One region of the Paenibacillus sp. FSL E2-0201 genome, then DNA from elsewhere that is predicted to be linked to it. Evidence: riboswitches for the same ligand, from Rfam matches in the RefSeq annotation. Region 1 holds a riboswitch; the other holds the start of a gene.

Region 1 (5,058 bases):
TTCTGTTCTTTGAGAAGGTGCTACGGGTGGTATTCTTTCGATTAATAGTATGCTAAAGGCTGGCTCATTCGTAGATTTCGCTACTTTGAGCCAGCCTTTAGTTCGATACTCTGTACTTTAGGGAGGTTTTCCCTATAATACTATACAAAAGAACGTCCCACAGCCAGTTCATACTCCCAGCTATGGAACGCCCTCATTTCTTGCTTAAACGTTAGCCGATCATTAAAACTCTGAAGAGGTTTTTGCAATCTAAGGTGCTTTCTCTACTAGGATTAACTGATCTGCTGAGCATCCTGATGTTTCTCCAAAAAACGCTGAAGAATAGCATTAAATTTCTCCGGCTGACACAGATTACTAGGATCTAATGCGTTAGGAATGATCGCTAACTGAGCATGCGGCAGCTGAGACACCATATCCTTCATACAGTTGACACCAAATTCACTAAAGTCACCGACTATACATAACGCGGGACGTTTAAAAGACTTTAAGCATCTAGTGTAATCTACATGACTCGTAGCCAGCCTTTGACGATACAATTCCCGTGGACGTTTGTCGAGAAGTCCTCTTCTAATCTCGTTATAGGCCAGGTTCCAGCGTTCGCGATACATCATACGAATCGAAGGCAGTACAAGCTCGCTAGGAGCGTAATACATTAACCAACTACAATATGCAGCCATAAGCTGAATTTTACCTACTATTGTTGATGCATGACTTCTACAAAAGCTATCCGCGACAACAATCGCCTTTACCCGTTCCGGGTATTGTTTCGCAATATGTTGAACGACGAGCCCCCCATAGGCGCTCCCGACAAAAACCGCCTCACGAATGCCCAAATCATTCAATAGCATAATTATATCTAGGCATTGCGTTTCAATAATCTCGTTTGGAGCCTGCAGCAATTCACCTGATTTGCCATTCCCCCGTAAATCGCACAGAATCACTTTATATTTATCAGAAAAATACTCTAATTGTGGTTTAAACATGCTATGTGTTAATCCATGTCCATGGATAAACACAACCGGAGTCCCTGTTCCAATGATTTCGTAATAGAGCGAAGTTCCATTCAGTTTAGCAATAGGCAAAATTAACACCTCTTTCACAGGTAAGTTCTATATCTATATGTGCTTATAAACGCAGCAAAAAACCACAGAGGGATTCTCTGTGGCTATTCATCATCAAATACGCCATTCATCCTCTCTCCATACGCTTACGAGGTTAGCTGTCGGATTCGGGCAGTGAGAGTTGCCCTACCTGTATGGATGCACTATTAAGCATCTGTAACAGGATTCACCCCATAACTAGTACCGACTGTCATATCGATTTCCAGTTGTTGGTTCCCCCGCTTTCCTTAACGGAAATTAAGCGGACTTCTTATGTAATTGTCAGTTATGTGATGAATCATACTCCGTGTAAGGTTTCTTGTAAAGTTGAGCCCTGGGCAAAATAATGATGAAAGCCATGCTTTTCATTTCATATTGAGCATACTCTTCGTTTTCTCTTTCTATTGCTCTTGTTTACTCGGTTTATTAAGAAAAAGTCGAGCGGTCATCAGAGATCAATCCCTGAACCACTCGGCTTCTTTATACAATCATTCGGCTACAACAGATCGGCGTTTTTCAATGCATGCTCCCAGCTCGGAAAAAAGAACAGCGCACTTCTCATAAGATCAGGATCGCTTTGCTTCACTTGTTTTTTGCTGATCGAGCTTCCGTCAGTTTGAAGCTTTTTGATACGACTTAACACTTCATCAGCCTCCAAAGGAATTTCCATTGAAACACTCCTTTCTCAGTGACCTGGTTTCCAATCATTTTCTCCATAATATGCAAATTTATTCTTCATTTCGATTTATAAGGATTAAAGCAGCTGATAGATCGGTTGTTCTGCAATAAAATAAGTAGGAATCATTGGATATTTTTCTGCCAAAACTTCAGCTAAATATTTCATTCCCGGGGCTTCACTCTCCGCATGACCTAACATAATCAGCGCATTCGATCTACCTTGATGTACTGCATCCCTCACATATTCCGGAGTTTCCCATTCTGGCCCTTCGCCAGCAATCAGTAAATCAAGATTGTGCTGATTAAAAAGAGGGATAGCCATTGTCCCGCCTCCTCTGTAACCCACTGATATCCCCACATGTCTGCATACCTGGGATAGGTCACCGGCAACACGTACATAGGGGATTCCTAGTTTTCTTTTTATGTACTGAGCCGCTTCACTTACTGTCATCGCAGGAATCGTTAGGATTGTAGTAGCGGGTTGCTGCTCATCCACATAAGCTGACCACTCAAGCTCTCGCAGCAAGCCCACCATGATCCCATCCGGTTTATAACGATGCCAATAATCATGATAACGAAAAATAGCCATTTCAGAACGTTTGATCAAACTCAGTTTCGTGCGATAAACAGCGTCATCCTCTAACCACTCACTCGTCTCATGGTGACTGTAATACACACCTTCATGTGTGATCAGCAAATTGGCGTTCAGAGCCATTGCTCGTTCCACAACATATTGCGTAGCGCAAAATGCTGTAACTATCCCTGTAACCACCGTTTTTGGATTTCCTGGCCTAAGTGTATCTACAGTCCCATCTATCTGTTCCTCAGTTCCCCTTAAATCTTCCAGTATTGTTCTTATCGTAATATTCACCGTAACCCTCCCTTTGAGTTTCATTCTTCTGATCTACAAGCAAATAAAAAACCCGCCCTTATTCAATATAAGGACGGGTTATTTACTACTTGAGCAGCTTACCCGCTCTATAATTTTGGGGCAGAGCCGATAATACGGTGAAAGGCTGGCTTCGGATGATGCTCTTCATCGAATAAGAAGGGCCAGTTCTTCCGGCCACGAACAGGGAAATCATCTAGCCAGGTATAGTCATCCGCTGCTCCCCAGAACGTGACTGAACTAATCACGTCGCGGTATTCTCTCAGCAGTGCGAACATCGCTTCATATCGATCTGCTTGAAGTTCGAGCAGATCAGCAGGTACTGTCTTTAAGTCCATTCGTTTGTCTTCAAAACGGAACATGGATACATCCAGCTCAGTCAATTGAAGCTGCAGTCCTAACGAGGCATATTTCTCAATCGCAGCACGAATATCATCAAGATTCGGATCGTATAGATTCCAGTGTGCCTGCAATCCGACGCCATGGATCGGCACCTCTTGATCCAATAGCGACTTCACCAGTTCATAGATTTTGTCACGCTTTAAGGGATGGGATTCATTATAGTCATTGTAGAATAATAATGCCTTAGGATCAGCTTCATGGGCGAATTCAAACGCTTTAGCTATAAAATCCGGGCCAACAATGTCGAGCCACTTCGAATGGCGAAGAAGCTCTTCTCCTTCATCGGCAATAACTTCATTCACAACATCCCAAGCATAAATATCTTCCTTATAACGTCCTACAACGGTTTGAATATGTGATTTGACTCGTGCAAGCAAAATCTCTCTGCTTACAGGTCCTCCGTTCTTATCCTCAAACAACCAATCCGTAGTCTGATTGTGCCAGACCAAGGTATGTCCGCGCATCGCCATCTTATGTTTTCGGGCGAAGGCAACTAGCTGGTCTGCTGCCCTAAAGTTATAAATATCCTCAAGTGGATGTAGACTTTCAAATTTCATCTCATTCTCAGCAGTTATACTGTTGAAATGATAAGCAAGCAAGTGCTCCTGTGATTGTATCGTAAATGGGTTGACCGCTGCGCCAATTTTGAAATCCTCCGAGAACACTGTCTTTAGTGCAGGCTCTGAGTAATCGCTAGCTTGTCTCATCAATTTCCCTCCCTACAAAAGCGTACATATTTAGCATTCTACTCATGATGATCGATAGTCGAACCAATCAAAGTAAGCAGGAACCCCCGCCACTTTGCCATGTCCTGTCGCATATAAGCCAACAAGAACACCGGTAAATCCGTTTCCTTTGACAGCTTGAGGGGATAATGGATAGGCTAGAGCCCTAGATAGCTCGATCCATTCCTGACCATCCAAAGAATAAAGTAAAGTGTATTCCGTTAGCTCCGCCCGAATTTTCAGATATAAACACCCAGCAATGGTTGGAATCTCTGCAGCCACATGTGTTGTTCCATCAACAGTTAAATAAGCTGTAATCACTCTATGTCCATTTCTTTGCGATAGTGCAATTTCATAATGTGCATTCTCGTCCAATCTAGCACAGAGTCCAGCCTCTTCACCGTCCACGGTAGGGTTAAAATCCAGTAATGTACTCCATTCAGCTGAAGTATGCTGCTGTCTTCTGCCTATAAAGGCTACCTGACCCACTTCATTAAGGTCTTTCGATTGCCCTCGAAGAGCTAGAAAACCCGGACGTTGGCTTAGTGACCAGCTTCCCTCTGCCGGATTCCGCAGAAAGGATAATCCCAATGGCAATACAGGGTCATCAAAATCATATCTTCCGCTAGTCTCAGGTTTTGGCGAATGACCCGGTACACGCGGAACCTTCATCTCCAGCCCGACAGTGTCTTCATTATTATCGATCATAGGCCAGCCGTCTTCATCCCAGCTTACAGGAGCAAGGAAAGTCTCTCTCCCTAGGACAGTATATTTTGAATCTACTAGTCTGACACCTAGGAATACAGCCCACCAATCCCCATTACGATCCTCAATCAAATCGGCATGACCCAAATACTGAATGGGACTATCAGTCCCGCGATGGGTCAATATCGGTTGCTCTAATCTTTCAAAAGGACCGTAAGGGGAGGAAGAACGACCGATAATTTCTCGGTGTTCCTTTGCCGTGCCGCCTGAAGCAGACATGATATAATACATTCCGTTAATTTTGTACAAATGTGGTCCTTCCGTCCAAGGTCCACCATCCCCAGTCCAGATGACAACTGGTTCTGTTAAAGCTGCGCCCGTAGCAATATCAATCTCATATTGAATGGCGTGGGAGTCATAATCTTCCCCCTGCTGGGTGGTTACATATACCTTTCCATCCTCATCAAACATTAGAGAAGGGTCAATTCCTCCATAAGGAATACTAATCGGGTCTGACCACGGACCCGCTGGGTCCGTAGCCGTAACATAGAAATTCCCC
Region 2 (5,058 bases), 1.1 Mb from region 1:
AAAGCACGTCCCTTAAAATAGGGATCAACCTACGGTCGATCTCCACAGCGGTTACCGCACCGGCTGTTAGCGCCAAACGCTCCGTAAGTGCTCCAATCCCAGGACCGATCTCTAGAGCCCCTGAGTCGCTATCTAGCCCAGCAGCGTCTACAATCTTGTCCAATATATTTTGATCAATCAAAAAATTCTGTCCTAAGCTCTTCTTGAACTTAAATCCATAACGTTGAATAATCTCTTTTGTCCGTTTTGGAGTTGAAATTTCCTCTCTACCACTCATGAAGTAATGCCCCCCTGATCAATTTGGGCGAGAGCTCCGGCAAATTCCTCCCGCGTAATTCCAAACATCGCCAGCCGCTTGTACAGCTGCTTGCCATTACAATATCCGATTCCAAGCAAATTACCAAGTGCCATACGTCTTTCAGCTGCCCGAGGGTGTACAAGCATTCCAGCGGCCATTAGATCGTCAATTCCAATTATTGCAGGTGCTCCTTCAAAAGAGGTATGTACGTTTCGTAGCGCATGACGAATCGCCTCTGGAGAGGCGTTCTCCACACCGATATCTCCCTTACGGGTTGCGTCCTTCTCCGGAATGAAAGCATGCTTGCAGCCCGGCACCTTTGCGGACACAATCTTACGAATTCGTTCACCCGCGTGATCCGGATCTGTAAGAATAATCACCCCTCTACGCTCCATAGCAAGCGCGATCTTCGCAATTACGGTCCGGTCTACCGCCGAGCCCCCTGTTTCGATCGTATCTGCTTCTACAGCGCGTTTAACAGCGACGGTATCACTCTTACCTTCAACGACAATTAATTCCTTAATCATATCTATTGACTCCTTCCAAAAAAAGCAAAAAAGAAGAGGTTTCGCTCCTCTTCTTTTGGTTAAAGAATTTATAAGTGATGAGCGGTTGCTCTGCGATCAACGAAATGATCATCTGGCGTTCCTTAACGGTTATCATCACTATAGCTTATCAAAGAATAATTTGCAAAAGCTTCCGAACTAATTTAACTCCGGCTTCACAGGTCCAATCACATAAACGGTACGTGATTTACGACCGAAATTACGCACATGGCTCAGTGAATCGTAATAGACATCTACTTTATTGCCTTTAATGGCACCGCCAGTATCTTCAGCTCGGCGGAATCCAAGCCCCTCAATATATACCCACCAGCCAATAGGGATTACATTCGGGTCTACTGCAATTGTACGACCTTCCGTTACGCGTGTTCCGGAGGCAGTTTTGGTACCTATACCTGGCTCTTCTGATGAATAAGCTGTCATGGAGACGTTCTTAATCATCTTCTTGTACTCAAAGTCTACGCCAGCCTTGCTTGTGACGTTATTAGTCTTGGCGCTAACCTTAGCCGTTTTGGAAGTAGTGTTTGATTTGGAAGTTGTTGTAGTCTTAGCTACAGCCGGCTTAGGAAGTGGTTTGGTACCAACGGCAATAACTTTATCTTTCGTTACCGTTTGTACTTCCTTACCAATCATGCGCATAGAGGCCAGTTCTCCGTCTTGGTAGATCTTTTCAATATGCTGAATCATGACGCCTGGTTTGCCTGCCTGTGCCACTCTAACTGTTCCCACAGTAAGGGAGGGGTCTGCTGTCTTGATGACTCTGAAGGGTAAGTTAGTTGTCCGCTGTACAGTCTGTTTGTTGATGCGAACAATCTTAATCTCCATGTTGGCAGAAATGGCGGTGTCTAACGAAGGGAAAATCTTATCATGACCTTCTAGGGTGATGCCCATTTTGTCAATTGCTTTACCGATTGTATCCTCGGTTGTATATAACGTTTTTGTTGCTCCGTCCGCAATAAGGCTAATTTTCTGCGCACGATTGATAACGACACGGTCACCGTCTTTTATTTCATCACTCAGACCTAAAGATAGTTCATCATGCGGCTGCAGCGAAATTTGCTCTTTCTCCAGCACATCACCAAGAAGCGCTTCTCGCGTTTCAAGCGTCTGTGTCTGCCCGTCTATTACTAAAAATAATTGTTTGTTACTTTGACCGTGTACGTACAGCAGAATAAGTAGCGCGATAGCGACTGAAATCACGCCTGCAAGTAAAAGTACGCGAGTATTTACTTGCTCCCACCGTAGTGCGAAAGACCTGCTGGATGACTGCGAATCATGGGATACTTCTGGTTGGAATACGCCCATTCTCTCCATCCTCCTTACATAGCCCCGTCGTCAATTGTATATCATGAGGACTGAATTCCTTTGACGAAACTATTTGAGATTGTCACAGGACACGCACTTAATAACTTAGCGTCTCCTGCTCATGGATCGCCTGCTCGGCACAGCTACTCCCACCCCTGTTATATAACAGTATGTGGGCAACATTCTATTTATTCAAAAATAAAAAAGCCTAAAAAGAGTTCAATTGAGGACTCTTTCGTGGCTTCTCCAAATTCAGAATAGAGAATGCTTGTGCACGAGGTTGCCTCTCTTACTTGCGCTTACGGGGTTAGCTGTCGGGTTCGGACGAAAGAGAGACGCCCTATTTCAGGTCACCCGCTCATGGCGGTTGCCCTTAAATTCACCCCAAAGACCACGTGAAGAAATCAAATACTGTCCTGTGGCACGTCGAAGCCGTATTCAAAATACAGGCATGCGACAGGTCAATATTGGTTCCCCCGTTCTCCATACGGAGACTCAGCGAGACGATCCATGAATCAGTGGCTGTCACTATAACACAGCCCACATCACTGAAAAGATGATATCCTGTTTTGATGCATGTTGTAAAGGACGATTCAACCACGTTTAAGCAAAAATTTGGTTAAAATATTGTAATATTCAGCCGTTTTTATATTAAAAAAGTTTAATATATCGGCCATTCTCTATTTTTCGCCTATTTTACTCCCGTTTTCACTCAATCCCAAATCGTTCCAGTGCGTTCGCATACGTTATTTTAGCCAATTCTTCCCATGTTAGCCCTTTAATTTCAGCTGCCGCCTCTGCTACCAACTTCACATGAGCACTCTCATTTCGCTTCCCGCGGAAGGGATGAGGAGTCAAATATGGAGCATCCGTTTCGATCAATAATCGGTCTAACGGGGTCTGCGCAAGCACTTCTTTTGGCACTCGTGCATTTTTGAACGTAATGGGTCCTCCAAACGATAAATGAAAACCAAGATTCAAGCACATTTTTGCCGTTTCCCAGCTTCCTGAGAATGAGTGCATTACGCCTCCAACCTCATTTGCCTTTTCCTCCCGCAAAATCCGTACAACATCTTCATGGGCATCACGGTCATGAATACAAATCGGCATCTTTAGTTCACGGGCTAGTCCGATTTGCTTGCGAAAAACCTCATGTTGCACATCCTTGGGAGAGGTATCCCAGTAATAATCCAGTCCAATTTCCCCAATAGCCACCACTTTTTTATGACTGCACAAAGAAGCGATCCAATCGAGGTCTCCTTCTTTCATATCTATCGCATCCTGCGGATGCCAGCCCACTGCAGCATAAATATAATCATAAGATTCTGCCAGCTTCATCGTAGAGGGAATCGTCTCCCGATTAAATCCGATATTAATCATCTTACTAACGCCAGCCTCTACAGCACGAGCGATAACTTCTTCGCGATCCTCGTCGAATTGAGGTGCATCCAGATGCGTATGTGTGTCAAACAGAAACATTTTTGCCGTCACTCCTTGTTGTTTTTTAACATAAGACAGTGTGAATTTCACGCCATCTATTGTATCGTCTATTTCTACGGGAAGCAGTTATTGATTTGAAAAGACGAAAACATCGTTTCTTCTTGTCAAAAATCCCATATTTTCTTGTATTATTTTGCAAAAATCTCTGCTATTGAAGATGGCAATCTTGTAAGCGCTTGTCTCAACTTATCTTGAGGAAAATACAGATGATACCTGCCACGATGAATGCCGCTAATAGAGCGTACAATATCCGACACCTCTGAAATTTCCCTCAGCTGATCATGTCGATCAAGCAGCAAGATTTGCTTATTGTCAAAGGCTTCTCCCGGACGGAACACATCATAGGGCAAATCTGTCGGAAAATCAATCTCCAAGTCATATTCCGGGTGAAGTCCCGCTGCCGCAAAACTGCTGCGAATTTCAGTAATCATATCTGTATCAAGATTCTCCATCTCAACATATTTATACAGTTTACGATGAATAAAACGGGTGCACAAGTCGCTTAATAGCTCATCTTTTTCAAGCGTCCACTGCATAAAAGCCGTCTGAACCAGCGCCTCATCTAACATTAAATATTGCTTCACTGTCACCTCTCCACGGAACAAATCCTCCAGCGGATTAATCATAAAACTAAAATGGTACCCCTCTTGGAAAAGCTCCTTAGCTCTACGGAAAATTTGTCGCAAAATAATCTCAGAGCTGCGTGTCACCGGATGAAAATATACTTGCCAGTACATTTGATAACGCGACATTAAATAATCCTCAATCGCATGCATTCCCGATTCTTTTACCACAACCCGACCATTATAAGGACGCAGCATTCTCAAAATCCGATCAATATCGATCGTTCCATAGTTTACACCTGTATAGTACGCATCACGTAGCAAATAATCCATGCGATCAGCATCTAGCGGACTGGAAACCAGATTAACAACGATTTCATGCTCATAAGTTTTGGAGATCACTGAAGCTACTTTACGAGGAAAATCCTCCTCCACATCACGCAAGATTTCAGTTATTTCTGTGTCCTCCAGAATAATACGACAAGTCCAATCCTCATGGTTCATTTCAAAAGCTTCTTCTATAGAATGGGAAAATGGACCATGCCCCAGATCATGAAGCAAAGCCGCACACAAGGTTAGCAGACTTTCTTCAGGAATCCAATCCTTATACCCGCTTCGTTCAAATTGCGAAATGATTCTACGTGTAATTTCGTATACCCCAAGGGAATGAGAAAACCGACTATGCTCTGCACCATGAAAAGTGAGATACGAGGTACCCAGCTGGCGGATTCGGCGTAGACGCTGAAACTCCTTTGTATTTATTAGTCGCCAAATAATAGTATCCTGCACGTGGATATAGTTGTGAACCGGATCTTTGAAAACCTTTTCT

What was found. A riboswitch is a leader RNA that binds a small molecule or an ion and turns the genes downstream of it on or off. The one in region 1 is predicted to bind cyclic di-AMP.
Region 2: it holds a riboswitch for cyclic di-AMP, as region 1 does, so the genes downstream of both, NSU15_RS00190 (3D domain-containing protein) here and NSU15_RS25930 (alpha/beta hydrolase) in region 1, are expected to answer to the same signal.

Annotation. Positions count from the first base shown of each region.
Region 1 covers NZ_CP150154.1:5,771,375-5,776,432, forward strand. The annotation lists gene NSU15_RS25930 (alpha/beta hydrolase) at 273-1,082, opposite strand; cyclic di-AMP (ydaO/yuaA leader) riboswitch at 1,189-1,375, opposite strand; gene NSU15_RS25935 (hypothetical protein) at 1,597-1,770, opposite strand; gene NSU15_RS25940 (Nif3-like dinuclear metal center hexameric protein) at 1,855-2,649, opposite strand; gene NSU15_RS25945 (endo-1,4-beta-xylanase) at 2,757-3,776, opposite strand; gene NSU15_RS25950 (glycoside hydrolase family 43 protein) at 3,819-5,058, opposite strand, start outside.
Region 2 covers NZ_CP150154.1:39,799-44,856, reverse strand. The annotation lists gene rsmA (16S rRNA (adenine(1518)-N(6)/adenine(1519)-N(6))-dimethyltransferase RsmA) at 1-277, opposite strand, end outside; gene rnmV (ribonuclease M5) at 274-825, opposite strand; gene NSU15_RS00190 (3D domain-containing protein) at 1,003-2,166, opposite strand; cyclic di-AMP (ydaO/yuaA leader) riboswitch at 2,448-2,677, opposite strand; gene NSU15_RS00185 (TatD family hydrolase) at 2,875-3,645, opposite strand; gene NSU15_RS00180 (HD domain-containing protein) at 3,795-5,058, opposite strand, start outside.